DNA from 3 places in the Arthrobacter sp. R4-81 genome. Region 1 is predicted to be linked to each of the others. Evidence: riboswitches for the same ligand, from Rfam matches in the RefSeq annotation. Region 1 holds a riboswitch; each other region holds the start of a gene.

What was found. A riboswitch is a leader RNA that binds a small molecule or an ion and turns the genes downstream of it on or off. The one in region 1 is predicted to bind thiamine pyrophosphate.
Region 2: another riboswitch for thiamine pyrophosphate. It lies ahead of M1E05_RS02480 (ECF transporter S component); the one in region 1 lies ahead of thiC (phosphomethylpyrimidine synthase ThiC).
Region 3: another riboswitch for thiamine pyrophosphate. It lies ahead of thiO (glycine oxidase ThiO); the one in region 1 lies ahead of thiC (phosphomethylpyrimidine synthase ThiC).

The regions. Positions count from the first base shown of each region.
Region 1 is NZ_CP096445.1:1,915,193-1,922,590, forward strand. It holds gene ffh (signal recognition particle protein) at 1-657, shown strand, start outside; gene M1E05_RS08975 (alpha/beta fold hydrolase) at 718-1,452, shown strand; gene thiC (phosphomethylpyrimidine synthase ThiC) at 1,421-3,265, opposite strand; TPP riboswitch at 3,261-3,368, opposite strand; gene M1E05_RS08985 (amidohydrolase family protein) at 3,483-4,565, shown strand; gene M1E05_RS08990 (VOC family protein) at 4,680-5,555, shown strand; gene M1E05_RS08995 (hypothetical protein) at 5,675-6,112, shown strand; gene rpsP (30S ribosomal protein S16) at 6,312-6,728, shown strand; gene M1E05_RS09005 (RNA-binding protein) at 6,730-6,972, shown strand; gene rimM (ribosome maturation factor RimM) at 7,115-7,398, shown strand, end outside.
Region 2 is NZ_CP096445.1:527,896-535,293, forward strand. It holds gene M1E05_RS02465 (SRPBCC family protein) at 1-240, opposite strand, end outside; gene M1E05_RS02470 (FAD-binding oxidoreductase) at 283-1,677, opposite strand; gene M1E05_RS02475 (SRPBCC family protein) at 1,761-2,675, opposite strand; TPP riboswitch at 2,877-3,018, shown strand; gene M1E05_RS02480 (ECF transporter S component) at 3,088-3,720, shown strand; gene M1E05_RS02485 (ABC transporter ATP-binding protein) at 3,720-5,276, shown strand; gene M1E05_RS02490 (energy-coupling factor transporter transmembrane component T family protein) at 5,273-6,073, shown strand; gene M1E05_RS02495 (UDP-N-acetylglucosamine 1-carboxyvinyltransferase) at 6,177-7,398, shown strand, end outside.
Region 3 is NZ_CP096445.1:1,566,369-1,573,766, reverse strand. It holds gene M1E05_RS07415 (4a-hydroxytetrahydrobiopterin dehydratase) at 1-113, opposite strand, end outside; gene M1E05_RS07410 (thiazole synthase) at 204-1,013, opposite strand; gene thiS (sulfur carrier protein ThiS) at 1,057-1,293, opposite strand; gene thiO (glycine oxidase ThiO) at 1,302-2,603, opposite strand; TPP riboswitch at 2,652-2,771, opposite strand; gene thiE (thiamine phosphate synthase) at 2,798-3,484, shown strand; gene M1E05_RS07390 (ferritin-like fold-containing protein) at 3,539-4,258, opposite strand; gene M1E05_RS07385 (RNB domain-containing ribonuclease) at 4,300-5,823, shown strand; gene M1E05_RS07380 (DEAD/DEAH box helicase) at 6,102-7,398, shown strand, end outside.

The DNA.
Region 1 (7,398 bases):
CTTATTGAGCAGGCCGAGAAGTCCTGGGACAAGGACGAAGCTGCCCGGATGGCGAAGAAATTCGCCGACCAGGAAGACTTCACCCTTGACGATTTCCTGGCCCAGATGCAGCAGATCCGCAACATGGGTTCCATGAAGAAAATGCTCATGATGATGCCGGGCGCCCAAAACATCCGCCAGCAGCTGGAGCAGTTCGACGAGCGGGAGATCGACCGGGTTGAAGCCATTGTCCGGTCCATGACGCCCCACGAACGCGTTGCGCCGAAAATCATCAACGGCTCACGCCGGGCGCGTATTGCCCGTGGTTCCGGTGTGCACGTCTCTGAGGTGAATGGACTGCTTGAACGCTTCGCCCAGGCCCAGAAGATGATGAAGAAGATGGCCCAGGGCGGCGGCATGCCCGGCATGCCCGGCATGCCCGGAGCAGGAAACGGTGGGGGAGCCCGCAAGGGTGCGAAGAACGCCCCGAAGAAGAAGGCAAGGTCGGGTAACCCTGCCAAGGCGGCCCAGGAACTGCGCGACGCAGAGACCCGGCGCTCGCAGGCTGCCAAAGCTCTTCCCACCGGTGCCGCCTTCGGCCAACAGAGCGGCGACTTCGATCCCGCCCAGCTGAACCTGCCCAAGGGCTTCGATAAGTTCCTCGGCGGAAACAAGTAAGTAACCAAGGCATCGATGTCGCCCGGGCACATTGCCCTGGCCTTGCCTTAGGGTTGGGTCATGTTCAAGCAGCGGGTAGTGTTCGTCCACGGCTCAGGCAGCTTTGGATCGGCTGCCTGGCCCAAACAGCACGGCATGGCACTGGCCTATGATGCCCTCTTCCTGCGGCGGTACGGATTCGACCCCCAGTCGGAGCCACTTGAGACCGACTTCGCCGCTGATACTGCTATCATTCTGGGGGCGTTGAGCGATGAGGGGCGCGGAGCCGCCGGTGGTCATGTGGTGGCGCATTCCCAGGGCGCCATCTCGGCAATGATGGCAGCAGTGGAACGCCCGGATCTGGTGTACTCCCTGACACTGGTGGAGCCCGCCTGCCTCTCCTTGACGGCTGAACTTCCCGCGACCGCGGCCCACAGGTCCCTCATGGAGCCGCTCTTCGACATCAGGCACCAGCTTGGGGACGAAGACTTCCAGCGGGAATTCGTCCGCCGTGCTTTTTCGGCCGAAGCGCCCGGGCCAACCACCCCCGAGGCTCGCAAGGCCGCCAGGCGGCTCCGGCTCCAGGCTCCGCCGTGGGAAGCGCCGCTCCACATTGTGCCGGGGGTACCAACCCTGGTCCTCACTGGCGGGTGGGAGCCGCTCTATGAGGAGATCGCTGCTTATCTGCGCGAAACCGGTGCCCTTCACCGGACTGCGGCGGGAGGGCACCGGCCTCACGATTCCGTAGAGGGAGACCGCATCATCCGGTCATTCCTGGCTGACGTCAGCCGGCGTCAGCAGTCCCGGGCTTCCTGATCCTGGTGCCGTCATTTGCCGGCACCAGCAATTCGGGCAGATACACCTTTCCGCCGGCGGCGAGGAATTCCTCGCTTTTCTCCCGCATGCCAGCCGTCAACGCAGCAATTTCTGCAACCTGCGCCTGGGCCTCCGCAGACCCGAACTCGTTCCGAATGTCCTGGCTGATCCGCATGGAGCAGAACTTGGGACCGCACATGGAGCAGAAATGGGCAGTCTTGGCTGGTTCGGCCGGGAGTGTTTCGTCATGGAAAGCCTCGGCGGTTACCGGATCGAGTGAGAGTGCGAACTGGTCCCGCCAGCGGAATTCGAACCGTGCCTTGGAAAGTGCATCGTCCCGCTCGTGCGCTCCGGGATGCCCTTTCGCAAGGTCTGCGGCGTGGGCGGCGATCTTGTAGGTGATCACACCAGTCTTCACGTCGTCTTTGTTCGGCAGGCCCAGGTGTTCCTTGGGGGTGACGTAGCAGAGCATGGCGGTGCCATAGCGGGCAATCTCGGTGGCCCCAATAGCCGACGTAATGTGGTCATACCCCGGGGCGACATCGGTGACGAGCGGGCCCAGGGTGTAGAACGGCGCGCCCTTGCAGAGCTCCTGCTGGCGCTCCACGTTCTCCCGCACCAGGTGGAACGGGATGTGGCCGGGACCCTCCACCATCACCTGGACATCAAAATCCCAGGCCCGCTGGGTGAGCTCGGCAAGCGTGTCGAGCTCGGCGAACTGTGCGGCGTCGTTGGCGTCTGCGGTGGCACCGGGCCGTAACCCGTCACCCAGCGAAAACGCGACGTCGTACATCGCGAAAATATCGCACAGCTCGTCGAAGTGGGTGTAAAGGAAGTTCTCCTCGTGGTGGGCGAGGCACCAGCCGGCCATGATGGAGCCGCCCCGTGACACGATGCCTGTGACGCGGTTGGCTGTGAGCGGCACGTAGCGGAGCAGGACGCCGGCGTGGATGGTCATGTAGTCCACGCCCTGCTCGCACTGTTCAATGACGGTGTCGCGGAAGATCTCCCAGGTCAGGGCGTTGGCTTCTCCATTGACCTTCTCCAGTGCCTGGTAGATGGGGACGGTGCCGATGGGCACGGGAGAGTTGCGGATGATCCACTCGCGGGTGGTGTGGATGTCATCGCCGGTAGAGAGGTCCATCACTGTGTCGGCTCCCCACTGGGTAGCCCACTGCAGCTTGTCCACCTCTTCGGCGATAGAGCTTGTCACGGCCGAGTTTCCGATGTTCGCGTTGATCTTTACCAAGAAGGCCTTGCCGATGATCATGGGCTCGGACTCGGGGTGGTTAATATTGTTCGGGATGATGGCCCGGCCTGCCGCCAGCTCGCTGCGGACCAACTCAACATCGCAATTTTCGCGGAGAGCCACAAACCGCATTTCCGGGGTGATCATTCCCTGACGCGCGTAGTGCATCTGGGTGACCGTCCTGCCGCCGACGGCACGGCGGGGCACCGGCTGCGCTCCTTTCCACTCCTCTGAGGCTGCTCCCCGACGGACAGCCGAGCGGCCGTCGTCGAGCAGGGTGCGCTCCCGTCCGCTGTACGGCTCTGTGTCCCCGCGGGCTTCTATCCATTCGGAACGGAACGGCCTGAGACCGACCACCGGGTCGCTGCCGGGACCGGCCGTGCGGTAGACGTGGAAAGGACCGTTTCTATCGCCGTTGGGGGAGTCCTCCAAGGCGATTGCAGTCACCGGCACCTTGATTCCGTTTCCTTCGCCGGAGACGTAGGTGAGGGAGTGTGACTTCAGGGACTGCGTTTCGCCGGAGGGAATTTGGACAGGGCTGTGCTGTGATTCTGGGGTACTCAAGGGAATACTCACTTCCTTCGCCGGCATTACCCGGACAGGTTCAACGGTCGCAGGCTGCGTCAGCCCGATCTCAGCCCCTGCAAGGGCACCCGTGTGGTCGTAAATGAAGCTATCACACCGATGCCTCCTGCAACCCGAGGCGTCCCACAAACCGGGGCGCCGCAGCATCGCCATGCCAGGGAACATCCTGCGGTGGTCCGCCGTTAGGCTTTTGTCCGTGCCGAAAATAATTGAATTCAGCGGAACGGTGCTCACATCACCTGACTCGGAGCGACACGGAATGTGGGCAGTAGACGGGAAGCTGACCTTTCGTCGTCCCGCAGGAAACCCCGGCGTCGTCCTCGATGGCTGGGTGATGCCAGGGCTCGCCGATGCCCATTGCCACATCGGCCTGGGCCCGGAGGGTGAAGTGCCTGACCATGTGGCCGAGGCGCAGGCCCTGCAAGACAGGAATGCCGGCACCCTGCTGGTCCGCGATGCCGGCTCCCCCAGCGATACCAGATGGCTTCAGCACCGCAGGGACATGCCACGGATCATCAGGTCCGGCAGGCATGTTGCCAGGACGCGCCGCTACCTGAAGAACCTCGCCCTGGAGGTGGAGCCCCGGGATCTGGCGGAAACCGTGAGGAAGCAGGCCCGTGCGGGTGATGGGTGGATCAAACTTGTGGGGGACTGGATAGACCGCGACGCCGGGGATCTCGCCCCTTGTTTTCCGTCCTGGGCGGTGAAGGATGCCGTTCTCGCGGCGCACGAGGAGGGTGCCCGGGTCACCGCCCACTGTTTTGCCGAGGACACGCTGGATGACATGCTCGACGCCGGGATTGACTGCATCGAACACGGAACCGGCCTCCTTCCGCGCCACATCCCCCGCTTCATCGAGCAGGGTGTTGCCTTGGTTCCCACCCTGGTCAACATCGGAACCTTTCCAGATATCGCCAAACGGGCAGATGCGAAGTTCCCGGTCTACGCCGCCCATATGCGGTCCTTGTGGGCACGGCGCAATGAGCGCGTCCTGGAGGCATTCGAAGCGGGAGTGCGAATCCTTGCCGGCACAGATGCGGGAACAGTCATAGCCCACGGACGGATCGTGGACGAAGTCCTCGCCCTGAATGCCGCAGGGCTCCCTGCCGCTGCGGCACTGGACTCTGCGGCCTGGGCTGCACGCTCCTGGCTGGACGCCGAAGGCGTGACCGAAGGTGCCAGCGCCGATGTGCTGGTGTGCGCCGAAGACCCCCGCGAATCCCTGACTACCCTGAAGACGCTCCGCCATATCGTGCTCAGAGGGGAAGTGCTTCGTTAGGGGAAGTGCTAACAAGGGGAAATGCTCAATGAGGGAATAAATTGAACCTTCAAGTAATTTAACTCTATGAGTGCAGGTCGCCGATCCGGGCGGCCCCCGAACCAGGAGTGAATTATGACCACGGAAACGAGCAGCCAGGATCTGCTTCCCGCCGACCTCACCATGGGCACAGTGATGCTCAAGGTACGGGACCTGACGCTGATGACCGATTACTACCAGCGCGCCCTCGGACTGGAGATCGTGGCGGAGCAGGATGGCGGGCTCTACCTGGGCCGGCGCCGCCAGCCCCTGGTCCACCTTGCTGCAGCTCCCCGACTGGCTGTTCCTTCCCGTGGCGAAGCAGGGCTCTTCCATACAGCCTTGTTGTTCGAAGACCAGCCGGCCCTTGCGGCCACCGTGGCTACGGCAGCCCACTACGAGCCCCGGTTGTTCACGGGAAGCGCCGATCACCTGGTGAGCGAAGCCTTCTACTTCAACGATCCCGAAGGTAACGGCATCGAACTCTACTGGGACCGCCCCCGTGAGGTGTGGTCATGGGATGGCAAGAACGTTGTAATGGACAGCTTGCCTCTTCCCCCTCAGCACTACCTGCAGCGCCACCTGACCGAAGAGAGAGTCTCCGAACAGCGGGAGTCGGGTGCCGGCGTCGGGCACGTCCACCTCCAGGTAGGCGACGTCCAGACGGCCCAGGACTTCTACGTGGATACGCTGGGCTTTGAAAAGACCGCCGGCTGGCACGGTCAGGCCCTTTTTGTCTCCGCCGGTGGCTATCACCACCACATGGCCATGAATGTCTGGAACAGCCGCGGCGCCGGACCACGCAAGGACACGCTGGGGCTGGGGGAAGTTCTCATTGAAGTTCCCGCAGGGGACGACGTCGGGGCGCTCGCCGACCGCCTGAAAGTCGCCGGGGTCTCTTCCCATCACACCGGCCTGGAACTGCGCTTTGAGGATCCGTGGCGCAACAGGATCCGCGTGGCGGTGCGCTGACGATCCCCGCCTTCCGGGTTGGGCCGCCTTCTGCGTTAGGCTGATTCGGACGGCCACGGTGGGGCTCAAAATCCGCATCGTAGGACCTTCCTCGCAGCGACGGAATGAGGATGATTTCCATGGGGTTCACTGAGATCTTTGTTTCCACCCACGACGGCGCGCTGAAGCGGGCCACAGCGCTCGACGATGGCGGACCCGCCACCGGTGATGCCGTGCGCATCCCCGGAATCAGCGACTTCGAAATCGAGCAGTTGGGCGACCTCGCAGGCGCGGCCGTGCACGCTGCAGGCGCGGACTACGAGCTGGCCATGGTGGACGTGGCAAGCGACTCCCTTCTCGGTGTTCCTCCGGCCATGGTCCGTGCCCTGGCCGAATTGCTCAGCTACGAATCTGAAGGCGAAGGCGATGTGCTTGAACATGTCGCCGAGCAGTGGGCTGCGGAAGACGACATGCCTTTCGGGCCCGATGAAGCCAAGGGCTACGTCCAGCGGATTGCAGAGCTGGCAAGCGGCGTTGATGACAACGATCGGACCGGGCTGTACGTCTGGGCGTCGTAGGCGTTAGCGCGTCGAAGAAGACCGGCTGGGGGTCAAGTCGAAATCCCGCCGTCGATCTGGCACAATAAGTAGGTACTTGATCTGCGTGGCCCCTCTCTCCGCGTCTGGATCCTGTCCTTTAGAACCCCCTAGTATGGCCCGCCCCACGGGTGCAGAACGCGGGTTCGACCCCGTTTCAGAAACAGGAGTGACCACAAAAGTGGCCGTAAAGATTCGCCTTAAGCGCTTCGGTAAGATGCGCGCACCGTACTACCGCATTGTCGTTGCAGACTCACGCACCAAGCGTGATGGTCGTGCCATCGAAGAAATCGGCAAGTACCACCCCACCGAGGAGCCCTCATACATCGAGGTTGACTCCGAGCGTGCCCAGTACTGGCTGTCCGTCGGCGCCCAGCCGTCAGAGCAGGTTGCCGCGATCCTCAAGATCACCGGTGACTGGCAGAAGTTCAAGGGTCTTCCCGGCCAGGAAGGTACCTTGAAGACGAAAGCCCCCAAGGTTGCCTTCGTTGCTCCGGAAAAGCGCTCCGTGATCATCCCGGAAGCCATCACCAAGAAGGCCAAGGCGGAAGCTCCGGCTGAAGCAGACGCCGAAGCAGAGACCACCGAGGCTGAGTAAATTGCTGGCAGAAGCGCTCGAACACCTTGTCCGCGGGATTGTTGACAGCCCCGAGGACGTCAAGGTCAGTGCCAAGAACAACCGCCGCGGGGATACCCTCGAGGTTCGCGTTCATCAGGACGATCTTGGCAGGGTGATCGGCCGTCAGGGCCGTACAGCACGTGCATTGCGCACAGTGGTGGCGGCATTGGCGAATGGCGAGCAGGTCAGGGTCGACGTCGTCGACACCGACCGCCGCCGGTAATCGCGCCAGCAACACTTGTCTTGGGTCCGGCCCCTTCACCAGATGGTGGAGGGGCCGGACTTTTTAGAGATCCCATACCCTTCCCAGAGCGGCAGCTCGAAACTATTCATCCCGAATCCGGAACAGAGGAACAGAGGAACAGATGCAGCTTCAGGTGGCACGAATCGGAAAACCCCACGGCATCCGCGGTGAGGTGACCGTACAGGTGTTGACGGATGCGCCGGGGGATCGCTTTGTCCCTGGTACCGAGTTCGTGGTGGAACCCGCTTCCGCAGGGCCGCTGACGATTCTGAGCGCCCGCTGGAACAAGGACATCCTGCTGCTCGGATTCGAGGAGATCGAGACCCGCAATGAGGCGGAGACACTCCGTGGAGCCAAGCTATTCATTGAAACCGAGGAGCTGGACGAGGATGACGACGAAGGCTG
Region 2 (7,398 bases), 1.4 Mb from region 1:
CAGCGATGTGCCGATGCCACTGATGGCGTAAAACGGCAGCCGGAACTCATACCGGAACTGTGAATGCCCGTCGTTGCCAAGGCCCGTCGGGATGATCCTGGAGAACCGGAGATCCCAGCGCGGATGGAGGTCCGGGTCCTGGCTCAGCTCCCAAAGTCTTTCCATCGGGGCGTGGATCAGGATTTCAACGTAAATCTGCTTGCCGCGCGCGGGCACGTCCTTGCTTCGCATTTCCCCCATCTCAGGATCATAAGCGTGTCAGGGAGTCAACTGGTAACGCCGTCAGCCGGGCTTGATGTTCTGGTTGAGCCTGAAGAAGTTCGTCGGGTCGTACTTGCGCTTGAGTGCCTTGAGCCGGTCGTACTTGGCGGCACCGTAGGCCTGCCTGACCCGCTCCTCGCCCTCTTCCATGAGGAAGTTGACGTAGACGCTGGTGTGGTGGGGCTCGAGGGCCGCCCAGTAGTTGCGGGCCCATTCGCGCTCAGCATCGAAGCCGTCGGCGGTCATGCTGTTGCCGTTGATGTTGAAGGTGAACCCGGCTTGGCGGCCATTGAACGCGGTGGCACCGTCTCCGACACGCCCCACCGCTCCGCCCATCTGCCAGAGACCGATGCTGGTGATCGGCGAGGTGATGCGCATGCCATGCTCGACGACGATGTCAATGACGTCGTCGTCCAGCGCTGCGACGTCACAGGACCGGACGTAGTAGGACCAGCCATGGGGGAACGATGGATCGAACATCTTCTGATGCTCCAGATAAGGCTTCGGCCGGCAAAGATCGAGCACGGGGGAACCGAATTCCTTGAGAGGCCGCACGATTCGTTCACCGTCCTCGACCGGTCCCGCATAGCAGGCCGCGATCGCGATGACGTGCTTTCCGACCAGGTCAGTGGGGACGAACGGCAGCGCCGGCGCCCTTCTCTGCACCGCGATGGTCATAAGCCCGTCGGGGCAGTCCCCGATCCAGTCCCGATAAAAGCGCAGCACTTCCGGAGCATCTTCCATCGGCCAGAAGACCGGACCCGCCATTACGTAGGGGCCCACAGGGTTAAGGCGGAACTCGAACTGGTTGACTATGCCGAAGTTCCCGCCACCGCCCCGCACGCCCCAGAAGAGGTCGGCGTTCTGATCCTCGCTGGCCCTGACCAGTCCGCCTTCGGCGGTGACCACATCTACGGACAGAAGCTGATCAATCGTCAGCCCGTACTTGCGCATGACCCACCCGAGGCCGCCGCCCAGCGTGAGGCCCGCCACTCCGGTGTGGGTGACGATTCCCGAAGGAACAGCGAGACCGAACTCCTGCGTCTCGCGATCCAGCTCGCCAAGGAGTACGCCGGCTTGAACACGGGCCGTTCCGGCCTCGGGGTCCACTCGAATCCCTTTCATGGGACCGAGATCAATAAGCATGCCGTCGTCGCACACTGACAGCCCAGGGAAGCTATGACCGCCTCCCCGCACGGCGACCAGCAGGTCTTGCGAGCGGGCGAGCCGGAGGGCAGCGCGTATATCTGGGACACCGGTGCAGCGCGCTATGAGTGCGGGATAGCGATCAATCGATCCGTTCCACACCTTGCGATGGGCGTCGTAACCAACATCATCCGGCCGGAGGAGTTCACCCCGAAAGGATGTCTGTAGTTCATCGACAGCACCGCTGTCGATCTCCGTGCTCTCTGCCATAGCCTCACGGACCTCTCTTCTCTGAGCAGATTCCCACCGTTCGGACTAACTGACAAGAGGGAATCGGGGGACCAATCATCGGCTCAGGCGTGCTCCACCAGGGCCCTAAGGTTGGCTAGCGCCTTTTCGTCGTCTCGCTTGAACATCAGCGTCAGAAGGGGTATGGCGAACCGGGCCAGCCCGGTCACTTGGAAATCCACATTGCTGATGAGCCGACAGGTGTTGGCGCCGGTGGGCTCGACCAGATAGGAGGCGACTCCGGTCATCTTGCCCGAGGGAATCTCGAAGGCGACGAAGCGGCCGGGCTCGTATGCAATGAAGCGGTTACGGGCGACGACCTTCATCCCTGCGAATCGCCGCGTTAATTCATGCTCGGTGCCAACGCCGATAGGACCCAGCGTGATACGCCGTATCTCATCGATGCCGCTTTGCCATTGGGGAGCGTTCGTGTGGTCTGCAACGAAGTCGAAGACCTTTGAAGCCGGAGCCTGAAGCTCAATTCGCGATTCCAGTTGGAGCCTTCTCACGAGGTGTTCTCTCAGCGTCGGAGCCACGCCGTCGCGTGCGAGCTCATGAGGGCCGAAGTCATCGGACCGTTCAGTCCGTGACAGACCTGACAGGGCCATGGCAATGGAGAGGACGGTGCCGAGGACGGTCAGGGGAGTGGTTTTCATATCGGGGTGCCGGAAGGATGCCCGGACGCTGCGCTCACTCAGGTAGCCGTAGATGTACCCGAAGCCTAGCCATCCCAAGGCCCTCCCCACCCAGGGCCGCGGCTTGCCAAAGAGCATCAGGATGCCAATAGCTTGGGCCCCAAGGACCGGCCACGGCGCGGCCATCCCGCTGCCTAGGGCAGGGTTCCACATGTCCCGGGCGACGTTCTCGGGCTTCCCGCGCCCGGACGGAGTGTCATACGGCACCCGGTCACGGATCGCCTTCCGTGCGCCCGCAACGTGGACAAGCAGTTGCGCCATCGAAACCGCTGCGAGGATTTTCATGGTCCATCCCTTACATTGAACCGTGGCTGCAGGGTCAACGTAGCCCTCAGCGGGAAACGGGTCAATACCCCCAATCGGAACGGACAACCGGCACCCAGAGGCCCCGCCAGTCGGCAGGAGTCCTACGCCACCGATTGTGACACCGCCACAGGGATCGCAATCACCGCAGGTGTAAACTGGACAACGCCCACAAGGGCAGATTGATTACGACAGGGGAGCGCCGCCGTCGGGCATCACCGGGATTCCGGGAGTGCGATGGATGGGCGCTGAGAGTGCGGACAGCCGCAGACCCTCGAACCTGATCCGGTTAGTACCGGCGCAAGGGAGTCGAGTTCTCAGAGTGTCCGGCAGAAGCGGCGCAATCCGCGGTAGCCGGGGAGCACTTTCCCCTCCTGTTCCTCAGGAGGAAGACATGACTGGAATTTCTGCAAAGCAGACCCCCACTGCCAGCAAAAAGAGCTGGCGCGTTGTGGACATTGTGGTGGCGGCGCTGATTGCCGTCGCCGGAGGCGTGATCTTCTGGGCATGGTCCCAGGGCGCCAACGTTGTTTCGGCTCCGCTTAATGCGGTTTACCCGCCGCTGACCGGGCTCTACGCAGGTGGCTGGATGATCCCCGCGGTGCTGGGGATGCTCATCATCCGTAAGCCGGGCGCGGCCCTCTTCTGCGAGACAGTGGCGGCAACGGGCGAGCTCCTCATGGGCTCGCAGTACGGCACCACCGTGCTGATTTCCGGCCTGCTGCAGGGCCTTGGCGCCGAACTGGTGTTCGCGGCGTTTGTGTACAAGAAGTTCAACCTTCCGGTCGCTCTGCTTGCCGGCGCCGGGGCGGGACTGTTCTGCGGCCTGAACGATTCGTTCGCGCCCTGGGGCTGGAACATCGCCTACGCAGCCGGCGACAAGGCAGCCTACATCCTGTTCACGGCAATCTCGGGTGCCGTCATTGCCGGGGCCCTGTCCTGGATCGCCACCCGTGGCCTCGCGAAGACCGGAGTTTTGAGCTCCTTCGCCTCCCGTAAGGCTGCGACGGAGCCCGTCTTCTCCTGATGACTCCGATTCGCGACGGCGGCGTCCGCCCCGCCGGGGTAACGGCACAAGGGTGGGCCTGGCGGCACGCCGGCAGGCCCAGCCCTGCCGTCCAAGGGCTTGATCTGGACATCCGCCCGGGGGAGCGGGTGCTCCTGCTCGGCCCCTCGGGTGCCGGTAAGTCCACGCTCCTGCACGCCCTCGCGGGGGTGCTCGGCGACACGAACGACGACGGCGAGGCCGGGGACTCCGACGAGTCCGGTTCGCTGCTCATTGACAGCCAGCCGCCACGTGCCCAGCGCGGGCGTGCCGGGCTAATGCAGCAGGATCCGGAAACGCAGGTGATCCTGTCCCGGCTCGGCGACGACGTCTCGTTCGGTGCCGAAAACCTTGCAGTACCCCGGGCGGAGATCTGGGCACGTGTGCATGAGGCGCTCGACGACGTCGGGCTGGCTCACTTGCCGTTGGACCACCCGACGTCCGCCCTGTCCGGCGGGCAAAAGCAGCGCCTGGCGCTCGCCGGCATCCTGGCCATGCGTCCCGGACTCATTCTGCTGGATGAGCCCACCGCCAACCTCGATCCAGCCGGGGTGCTGGAAGTCCGTGACGCCGTGAGCCGTTGTCTGGAGAAGACCGGCGCAACCCTGGTGGTGGTAGAGCACCGTGTTGCGGTGTGGAAAGACCTTGTGGACCGCATCGTGGTGCTGCAGCCGGGAGCTTCGAATGAGGGCGCGGTGCTCATTGACGGAACGCCTGACCGGGTCCTGGAGCAGGCAAAGGAGATGCTGATCAGGGCGGGCGTCTGGGTTCCCGGCCATATTCCGGCGACCCGCCCGCGGGGTTCAGTTGCTGCGTTGCCCCCCGGCAGCACCGGTAACGGCCAGCTGCTCCTTGCCGCGGAAGAGCTTGCGGTCTCGCGTGAACAGCCCCGGCGTCGCGGCTTCAAGACGCTTCCTCCCACACCCGTGCAAAGCGGGATATCGGCGCAGGTTCGCGCCGGCGAAGCTCTGACCGTCACGGGGCCTAACGGCTCGGGAAAGTCCACCTTTGCCCTCACGCTGGCCGGGCTGCTGAAGCCTGTGGACGGAGCGGTATCTGCCACCCTTGAGCTCAGCGCCGGCGCCGGAATTGATCCATACAAGTGGAAGGCCGAACAGCTGATTTCCAGGATCGGCACGGTGTTCCAGGAACCTGAGCACCAGTTTGTCACCGGCAGAGTCTTGGACGAGCTCCTTTTCGGCCCCAGGCATCTGGGTCATGGCGAGGAACGCGTCGACGAACTCCTGGAGCGGCTCAGGCTCACTTCCCTCGTGGACGCCAACCCCTACACACTGTCCGGAGGCGAAAAGCGACGGCTCTCGGTGGCCACAGTACTGGCCGCCCACCCGCAGGTGCTGGTGCTGGATGAGCCCACTTTTGGCCAGGACGCCAACACCTGGGCCGAACTCGCCTCTTTCCTCTCCGAGCTCCTGGACGCCGGAGCCGCAGTGGTTTCCGTGACCCACGACCAGGAATTCTCCTCGGTCCTCGGCGGCACCGAACTCGCAATGGGGACTCCGGAAATGGCGGCATCATGAGGGAAGCCCTGACCCTCCGGGGTGAATCGCTCCTCAGCCGCGCCAACCCGCTGGCTAAGTTTGTCGCCGTCTTCCTCATCACGCTGGTCCTGGCGTTGTCCATCGACTGGGTCTCGGCGACTGTGGCGCTGGGCTTCGAGCTGCTGCTGTTCCCGTTGGCAGGACTGACTCCATTGCTCCTGTGGCAGCGGGGCTGGCCTCTGATCATCGCCGCAGCCCTGGGCGGCTGGAGTACCGCCATCCTGGCTCCGGACACCGGAAGGATACTGCTCGACGTCGGCATCTGGTCCATCAGCGCAGGTTCCCTTGAACTGGGGCTGGGATTTATGCTCCGGGGGCTGGCAATTGCACTGCCGGCGGTGCTGCTTATGAGCTGCACCGACCCTACAGACCTTGCCGACGCCCTGGCCCAAAAAGCGAAACTGCCGCACCGCTTCGTCCTGGGAACTCTGGCTGCGATGCGCCTTGTAGGGCTTATGGCGGAGGAATGGCAAACCATCGGGATGGCCCGCCGCGCGCGTGGAGTAGGTTCCCGCGGCACTCCCTCGCAGCGGCTCCGGGCCACGCTGGGCCAGAGTTTCGGGCTCCTGGTGCAGGCCATCCGGCGCGCTTCAAGGCTGGCGGTCACTATGGAGGCGCGGGGGTTCGGCGGAGCCCAGCGAACGTGGGCGCGTGAATCCACGTACAGCAGGCTGGACATCTGGGTGCTCGTGGGCGGAACGGTGATCGCTGCTGCCGCCGTGACTGCCGCGATCGGCGCAGGGACGTGGAACCTGGTCTGGGCGGCAACCGGTTAACGGTACCCAGTCTCGTATCGCACCAGACGGGTAAGAATGTGTCGTTACTCCCAAAACCAGCCGTTTCTCAGAGTTTGCAGCTCATAGATGATATATTTTTGATATGACTCAAGAGACTGCGGAATCTGTCGGCGCCATGCTTCGCGATGCCAGGACGGAAAAAGGCTGGACCCAGGGCCAGCTGGCCGCAGAGCTTGGAACAAGCCAGAGCGCCATCGCCCGGATGGAACAGGGCAAGCAGAATCTGAGCCTCAAGATGATCCAGCGGCTGGAAACCATCTTCGGCCACGCGATCGTCAAAGTGGGCCGGCCACAGATGACCCACCTCCGGGTGGAAGGCGGACTCACCCTGTCCGGCTCGGTGGACGTAAACAGCAGCAAGAACGCCGGAGTTGCGCTTCTCTGCGCCAGCCTGATCAACAGGGGGACCACTACTCTCCGCAGGCTGGCCAGGATCGAGGAAGTCAACAGGATCGTGGAGGTGCTCACCAGCATCGGCGTCGAATGCACCTGGCTCAACGCCACGGACCTGCAGATCCGCAGGCCGGCAGTTCTGGACCTGGGCTCGATGGACGCCGAAGCCGCCCGCCGCACACGCAGTGTGATCATGCTGCTGGGCCCCTTGCTGGATGAGTCGGCAGAGTATCGCCTCCCCTATGCCGGAGGGTGCGATCTGGGCACGCGTACCGTGGAACCGCACATGCAGGCACTGCGGCAATTCGGGCTTTCAGTCGAGGCAAGCGCAGGATTTTACGCAGTCCAGGCCCCGCTATCGGATGAGCAAGACCGCTCCTTTGTGCTCAGCGAACGCGGCGACACCGTCACCGAAAACGCCATCATGGCCGCAGCACACCGCCGCGGAACCACTGTCATCCGTAACGCCAGCCCCAACTACATGGTTCAGGACCTTTGCTTCTACCTGCAGATGCTGGGCGTGGAGATTGAGGGGGTGGGCACCACCACATTGAAGATCACCGGCCAGCCCTCTATAGACGCCGACGTCGAATATTTCCCGTCAGAAGACCCGATCGAGGCGATGAGCCTCATTACGGCCGGCATTGTAACCAATTCCGAGGTCACTGTCCGTCGGGTGCCCATCGAGTTCATGGAGATCGAACTGGCAACCCTCGAGCAGATGGGGCAGGAGCTGGAGGTGTCCGGCGAGTACTTTGCCCGCAACGGGCGCACACGGCTGGTTGATGTCACAACCAAGCCATCCGAGCTGCATGCTCCCCAGGACAAAATCCATCCCATGCCGTTCCCCGGCCTGAACATCGACAATCTGCCGTTCTTCGCCGTGATTGCCGGGAACGCCGAGGGGCAGA
Region 3 (7,398 bases), 350 kb from region 1:
ACGGTCACCAGGCCCCCGAGGCGGTAACGCCAGTCCGGTAGCCCGGCAAGCGCTTCGTCAATCTGCGGCCGGGTCAGTACGGCTGCTTTTTCAGGTACGACTGGTTCAGGCATGACGCCCTCCTGGAACTGATAGCAGGCGAACAGGTCCGCCGTCGGCCGGCCCGGAAAGCTGAACCAGGCAACCGTGCCCGGAAGGACGGGCTAGAGGAACTCGGCCCGGCCTTCCATGGCAGATGACGCCAAGGCGTGCTCACGGCGCGGAATCCGGCCGGCGGTTTTCGCCAGCCTACCGGCGATGACGGCGTGTTTGAAGGCCTCGCCCATTTGGACCGGGTTCTGGGCCCGCGTGACGGCGGTAGCCAACAATACGGCGTCACAGCCGAGCTCCATGGCCAGGGCGGCATCCGAGGCGGTACCGATTCCGGCGTCGAGCACTACCGGGACAGAGGCCCTGGCAACGATCAGCTCTATATTGTGGGGGTTCAGGATGCCCAGGCCGGTCCCGATGGGCGAGCCCAAAGGCATCACTGCGACGGCACCGAGGTTTTCCAGGCGCAATGCCAGCACGGGGTCGTCATTGGTATAGGCAAATACTTTGAATCCCCGGTTAACCAGCTGCTCGGTCGCTTCGACCAGTTCCACGGCGTCGGGCAGGAGGGTATGTTCGTCGGCGATGACCTCCAGTTTGACCCAGTCCGTCTCAAGCGCCTCACGGGCCAGTTCGGCGGTCATGACTGCGTCCCTGGCGGTGAAGCAGCCCGCTGTGTTCGGCAGCACCCGGATGTTGTGCTCCACGAGGAGCTGGAAGAGGGAACCCGTTTGCGCCGGTGAGTACCGGCGCATTGCAACTGTTGTCAGTTCCGTCCCGGAGGCCAGCAGCGCGGCGCCGAGCCCGTCAAGGCTTGGAGCCCCACCGGTTCCCATGATGAGCCTTGAACTGAAATCGACCCCGTCTATGGTCAGCTCGTCGGTCGCCTTGTATGCCGGACTGGAAGTGGTGGCTACCATCATGTTTCCTGCGTTTCCTGTTGGAGTAGGGCCTTCATGCATTTGCCTAGCCTCCCTGTACTGCGGTGACCAGTTCGACGTCGTCGCCGTCAGCGAGCGCCGTCAGTGACCAGCGGCTCCGCGGAACCACTTCGGAGTTGCGGGCAACTGCAACGCCAAGTTTCTGACCGTCAGCTGCCTGGCCGTCGGGGCCAAGGCTCTTACCTGTAACCAGGGCTACCAGCGTGGTGACCGAGGCTCCGTCGTCGATGGCACGCTCCGCGCCATTGAGGGTGATGTTCATGCTGTTCCTTACTGCGGAGAGGTACCGGCTGTTGCCGGATCGGGGTGACGCCGGACATGACCGGCGGAGGAGCCTGAGGAGAATCGTCCGGGTTCGAAAACTGCCCACCGGGAATCAGACCGGCCCTCCATCAGCTGCAGGCAGATTGATGCGGCCGCCGGAGCCAGAAGTATGCCATGGCGGAAGAATCCTGTCGCCACAATGAGGCCCAAGAGGTCAGCGTCACCTGTGCGGTCCCGTACCCTGCCCAGCAGCGGCGCATTGTCAGGGGTGCCGGGCCGGCCGCGGGCGGTGCATTCAAGCAGCTCCAGTTCGGCCACTGCGGGGAGAAGTACCTGCGCGTCGCGCAACAACTGGTAAATACCTCCGGCGGAGACCGCTGCGTCTGCTGCACCTGCTTCCAGGGCTGCTTCCCGTTGCGTGGCTCCGATCACCACAGTCCCGTCGTCCCTTGGAACGATGTACACCGGCACGCCATGAACCATCCCCCGGACCGTTGAGGTCAGGAGCGGCTGGAGGTGACCCGGGACGCGGAGCCTGATGATATCCCCGTAGACAGGCCGCAAGGGAAGATCGAGTCCCGGCGGAAGGCCGTCCAGTTTTCCTGTTCCAAGTCCGCTGGCCAGGACAGTCTCGCCGGCATGGATGGCTCTTCCGTTGTCCAGGACGACGCCGGCTACGCGGTCACCATCCCATCGCAGGCGGGCGGCCCTCGCCGGGAGCATTTCGCAGGTTCCCCCGGAACGCTGGGGATCGGCCAGAGCTTCGGCGATCCGGGCAAGGAGCCTTCGAGGGTCCACCTGATGATCGGCGGCGATCCGGTAGGCACCGGAGACGGCGGGACTGAGCAGCGGCTCAATGGAGCGTGCTTCACGAACTGTCAGTGGCTCCACTGTGAGCCCGTTCGCTGCCTGCACCCGCCTCAGATCCTCGAGCGCCCGGCGGTCTGCAGCATCAGCGCCGATGACGAGCGTGGGTGTGGTGACGTATCCGGTACCAGATGCCTCCGCTTCAGAGGGTCCGTTGACACGGCTGTCGATGGCAGGGGCAAGTCCGGCTGCGAACGCAGGCCAGAGGGCTGAGGCCTCGAGCATGAGTTCCAGCAGGTCTTCCTCCTGGTAGTGCAATTCACTTACCGGGGCCAGCATCCCGGCGGCGGCCCAGCTCGCGCCGGTACCGGGGGCATCGTCAATCAGGACCACGGAGCGCCCACTCAGTGCAGCTTCCCAGGCGATGGCATGGCCCACCACTCCGCCGCCAATGACTGCCACATCCACGCTGATATCCGTGCCGGAGACGGTCTCATGCATTGAGCCGGTGGACGTTGTGTCGCTGGATGATGGAGAGAGTGCTGAGTGGGAGAGCACTGGATTCCTTCCCTACGCCGGTACTAACCGGATCAGGTCAAGCGGTCGGCTCTGACGCCCTCTCAGCCCGGCAGTTTATGACAGCTGCTGCGGGCTCCCGCGGTACTCCCCCAGTTTAGAGGAACTAGGCTGGTGCCATGACCGAGCCTGCCGTCCACACCACCGCCCGCCTCTACCTCTGCACCGACTCCCGCCAGGGCCGGGGGGACTTTGAGGACTTCATCGACGCCGCCTACGCAGGGGGCGTTGACATCATCCAGTTGCGGGACAAGCAACTGGAGGCTGCGGAGGAACTGGAGCTGCTGGAAGTCCTGCAGGCCGCGGCCCAGCGGCATGGGCGGCTGTGGGCGGTCAATGACAGGGCAGACATCGCGTCCCTGTCCGGCGCTCCCGTCTTGCACCTTGGCCAGAAGGACCTCCCGCTGCACTCGGCAAGGACGTTCGTCGGCAGTGAAACAGTGATCGGCCTTTCCACTCATACCCCGGGGGAGGTTGATGCCGCTATTGCCGCATCACCGGGGCGAAGCGGCCTGGATTACTTCTGTGTCGGGCCGGTCTGGTCCACTCCCACTAAACCCGGACGGACCGCCGTCGGGCTTGAACTCGTCACTTATGCGGCTGACGCCATCAGGGCGGCAGACCGAATGACTGTCGACGGCATACTCCTGCCCTGGTTCGCAATCGGCGGCATCGACCTCGCCAATGTGGAGCAGGTGGTGGCCGCCGGCGCCTCGCGTGTAGTGGTGGTCCGGGCCATTACAGAGGCAGACGATCCTGCGGCCGCAGCCAAGGCCATCCTGCAAGTGCTCGACGCCGGAGCCTGACCCGGGCTTTACGGTCTGATCAACCGAGCTGTCTCACCATCCGAAGCCGATTGGCTAGCCTGTCAGGCCCAATTGCGTCATGCGCCGGGAGTGGTTCCCCGCCAGCTCCTTCATCAAATCAACAACCATGAGTTTGGCCTCGGCGTCGTCCCGGACGTTTCCCACTCCTGAGTCTGACCCGGGTGGGTCATTACCTTGGCTGGCTATGAGGCCCGACAGGAAAGCACGCTCGAAGCCCACCCGCTGCGCCTGGGTGAGAGCCTCCCCCAGCAACCGCCTCCCCCACAAGGCCAGCCTCGACGCCAACCTGGGATCATCAGACAACGCTTTCTTGAGCCGTACACGAAGAATCTCCGTGACATCCTCGGCTGACTGGACCTGCCGGATCAGCTGCCTGCTTTCCGGCTCGACGTACTCGGACACCGCAAAGTAGAAATCAGCCGAAACAGTGTCAATCACGTACGCCTTCATCAGGGACTCGTACCAGTCCGCCGGGCGCGTACGATCGTGGAAATGGTCGATGGCGGGCTGGAATGGCAGCATGGCTTCCTCGGCATCAACACCCAACCCTGCAAGCCTGGCACTTACCAGTTCATAGTGCTGGAATTCCAGCACAGCGATCCTGCCCATAACGGCCCGGTCATGGAGGGTGGGCGAGTAACGGGCGTCCGCAGAGTATCTCTCAAAGGCGGAAAGCTCCCCATAGGCCATGACTCCCAGGAGGTCCGCAAGGAAACGGTCCCGGCGAGCGTTGTCTGTGGGGGAAGTGCTCATGATCCAAGACTAATGGCGCAAATCGGGCTAACCTGATTTTCGTGTCACATCATCGTCTGGCTCCCAGTGTTCACGCTCAGAGCAACCAGCTGGCCGCGGCGCTCAGTGCTCTGCGCACCCGCCTGGAGCTGCCCGGCGCCTTCCCGGACGAGGCCCTCAAAGAAGCTGAAAAGGCCGTTGCGGACCACCGCCTTCCGGACCTGGATCTCACGGCCATCGAGTTCATCACCATTGACCCGGCGTCCTCCACCGACCTTGACCAGGCTGTTTTTATAGACAGGGCCGGTGACGGTTACAAGGTCTACTACGCCATCGCCGACGTGCCCTCCTTTGTGGAGCCGGGCGGCCCCTTGGACGCCGAAACCCGACGGCGGGGGCAGACGTTCTACGCGCCCGACGGTCGCATCCCGTTGCATCCCGAAGTGATCAGCGAGCAGGCCGGCAGCCTGTTGGAAGGTCAGCTGTGCTCGGCGTTCGTTTGGGAATTCGATCTCGACCGGGCGGCAGAAGTGTCAAAGGTTGCCGTGCGCCGGGCGACGGTCCGGAGCCGGGCGAAGCTCAGCTACAGGCAGGCCCAGACACAGCTTGATGCAGGAACCGCGCCACTCGTGTTGCAGCTGCTCAAGGAAGTGGGGATCAAGCGGGTCGAGCTGGAGCGGGGCAGAGAGGGTGCAAGCCTGAACATGCCCGAACAGGAAATCCAACAGCTTCCGGACGGCGGCTACCGGATCATTGCAACACCCCAGCTTCCGGTTGAGGACTGGAACGCCCAGATTTCCCTGATGACAGGCATGGCAGCCGCAAAACTCATGCTGAACGGCAAGGTGGGCATTCTCCGGACCATGCCCACTCCCGACGAGCGGTCCCTCGATAATTTCCGAACTCAGACGCAGGCCCTTGGCAAGCCCTGGGATGGTCAATTCAGTTACGGGGAATACCTGCGCACCCTCGATCCCCGGGATCCTAAGCAACTGGCCATCCTGCACTCGGCGGGGATGTTGTTCCGGGGAGCAAACTACACCCCGTTTGATGGAACGGTCCCGGAGAACGCCATTCAATCGGCCATCGGTGCCAGTTATGCGCACACCACAGCACCGCTGCGCAGGCTCGTGGACCGCTTCGTCCTGGTCATCTGTGAAGCACTGAGCAACGGCTTTGACGTCCCCCGCTGGGCACGCGAGGCCCTTCCGTCGCTGCCGGCCATCATGGCCGCTTCCGACCAGCTCGCCGGCAGGATGGAACGCCTCGCCCTGAACACCGTTGAAGCCGCGCTCCTGGTCAACCACATCGGGCAGGAATTCGAAGCAGTTGTGATCTCCGGATCCCGGCAAGGCAAACTCAACGGTAATGGCGGCAACGGCGGCAGCAACGGCGGCAGCAACGGCAACGGCAACAATGGCAACGGCAGCCTGAACGGGTCCGGACCTTCCGGGATTGTGCAGATTGCAGAACCTGCGGTCACGGCCAGGTGTACGGGAGAGCTCGAACCCGGCACCAACGTCAGGGTCCGGCTGGTGGCCTGCGACATCTCCGCCCCGGAGGTCTTGCTCGAGCTCGTGGACTGACCCAAATCGGGTCGCGTCCAGTGCTTTTCGTGTCAACAGCTAGACTGAAGGTGTAGTAATGGATGCCCGGTCGTTGATTTCCTTCCTTTTAAAGAATCAACAAGCCCGCCCCTACGCGATCTTGAGACACACCAGTTGGTCACCAGTGCCAGCATAGATAGCCCGCGATCGGCTTCCACTGGATTTGCTAGCGCGCCCGAGCGTGCTCCGGAACGGCCTATCAAACCGCCCCGTTGAGCAGGCAGCGCCTATGCCCAAATGAATAAGGAAACTCCACTGTGAGTGAATTGCACACGCACCAACTTCTGACCGACGACACCGGAACGGAATCGATCGAGCCTGAAGAAACCATCATCTCGGACGAAAAACCGCACGAGATCGAGGAAAAGTCTTTCGCCGACTTCAACGTCCGGGCCGACATCGTCGAATCCCTCGCCGACGCCGGGATTACCCATCCGTTCCCTATCCAGGCCATGACGCTCCCGGTGGCCCTTTCCGGCCACGACATCATCGGCCAGGCCAAGACAGGTACGGGCAAAACCCTGGGCTTCGGCATTCCTGCCCTGCAGCGCGTTGTGGGAAGGGACGATCCCGGCTTCGACAAGCTAGCCGTTCCCGGTGCCCCGCAGGCATTGGTGATCGTTCCGACGCGCGAACTCGCCGTCCAGGTGGCCAATGACCTCCAAAACGCCTCCCGCAAGCGGAACGCCCGCATCGTCACCATTTATGGCGGCCGCGCTTATGAGCCCCAGGTTGACGCTCTGCAGAAGGGCGTCGAGGTTGTTGTGGGAACGCCTGGTCGCCTGATCGACCTTTACAAGCAGAAGCACCTCAGCCTCAAAAACGTCAAGATGGTAATCCTCGACGAGGCTGACGAGATGCTTGACCTGGGCTTCCTGCCGGACGTTGAGACCCTCATCGCAGGAACGCCGGCAGTGCGGCAAACGCTCCTGTTCTCGGCAACCATGCCCGGTCCGGTCATTGCCATGGCCCGCCGCTACATGACTCAGCCCACCCACATCCGCGCTGCAGACCCCGAAGATGAGGGCCTGACCAAGCGCGATATCCGCCAGTTGATCTACCGCGCCCACAGCATGGACAAGATTGAGGTCGTCGCCCGCATCCTGCAGGCCCGCGGCCGTGGCCGTACCATCATCTTCACCAAGACCAAGCGCACCGCCGCGAAGGTCGCCGAGGAACTGGTGGACCGCGGCTTCGCGGCCGCCGCGATTCACGGCGACCTCGGGCAGGGGGCCCGCGAGCAGGCGCTTCGGGCTTTCCGTAACAACAAGATAGATGTCCTTGTCGCCACCGACGTCGCCGCCCGCGGCATCGACGTCGACGACGTCACCCACGTCATCAACTACCAGTGTGTTGAAGACGAGAAGATCTACCTGCACCGCGTTGGACGCACGGGCCGCGCCGGCAACAAGGGCACCGCCGTGACGTTTGTCGACTGGGATGACATGCCGCGTTGGGGCCTGATAAATAAGGCCCTCGGCTTAAGCGTTCCGGAGCCGGTGGAAACCTACTCGTCCTCGCCTCACCTGTTCGAGGAACTCGACATCCCCGAGG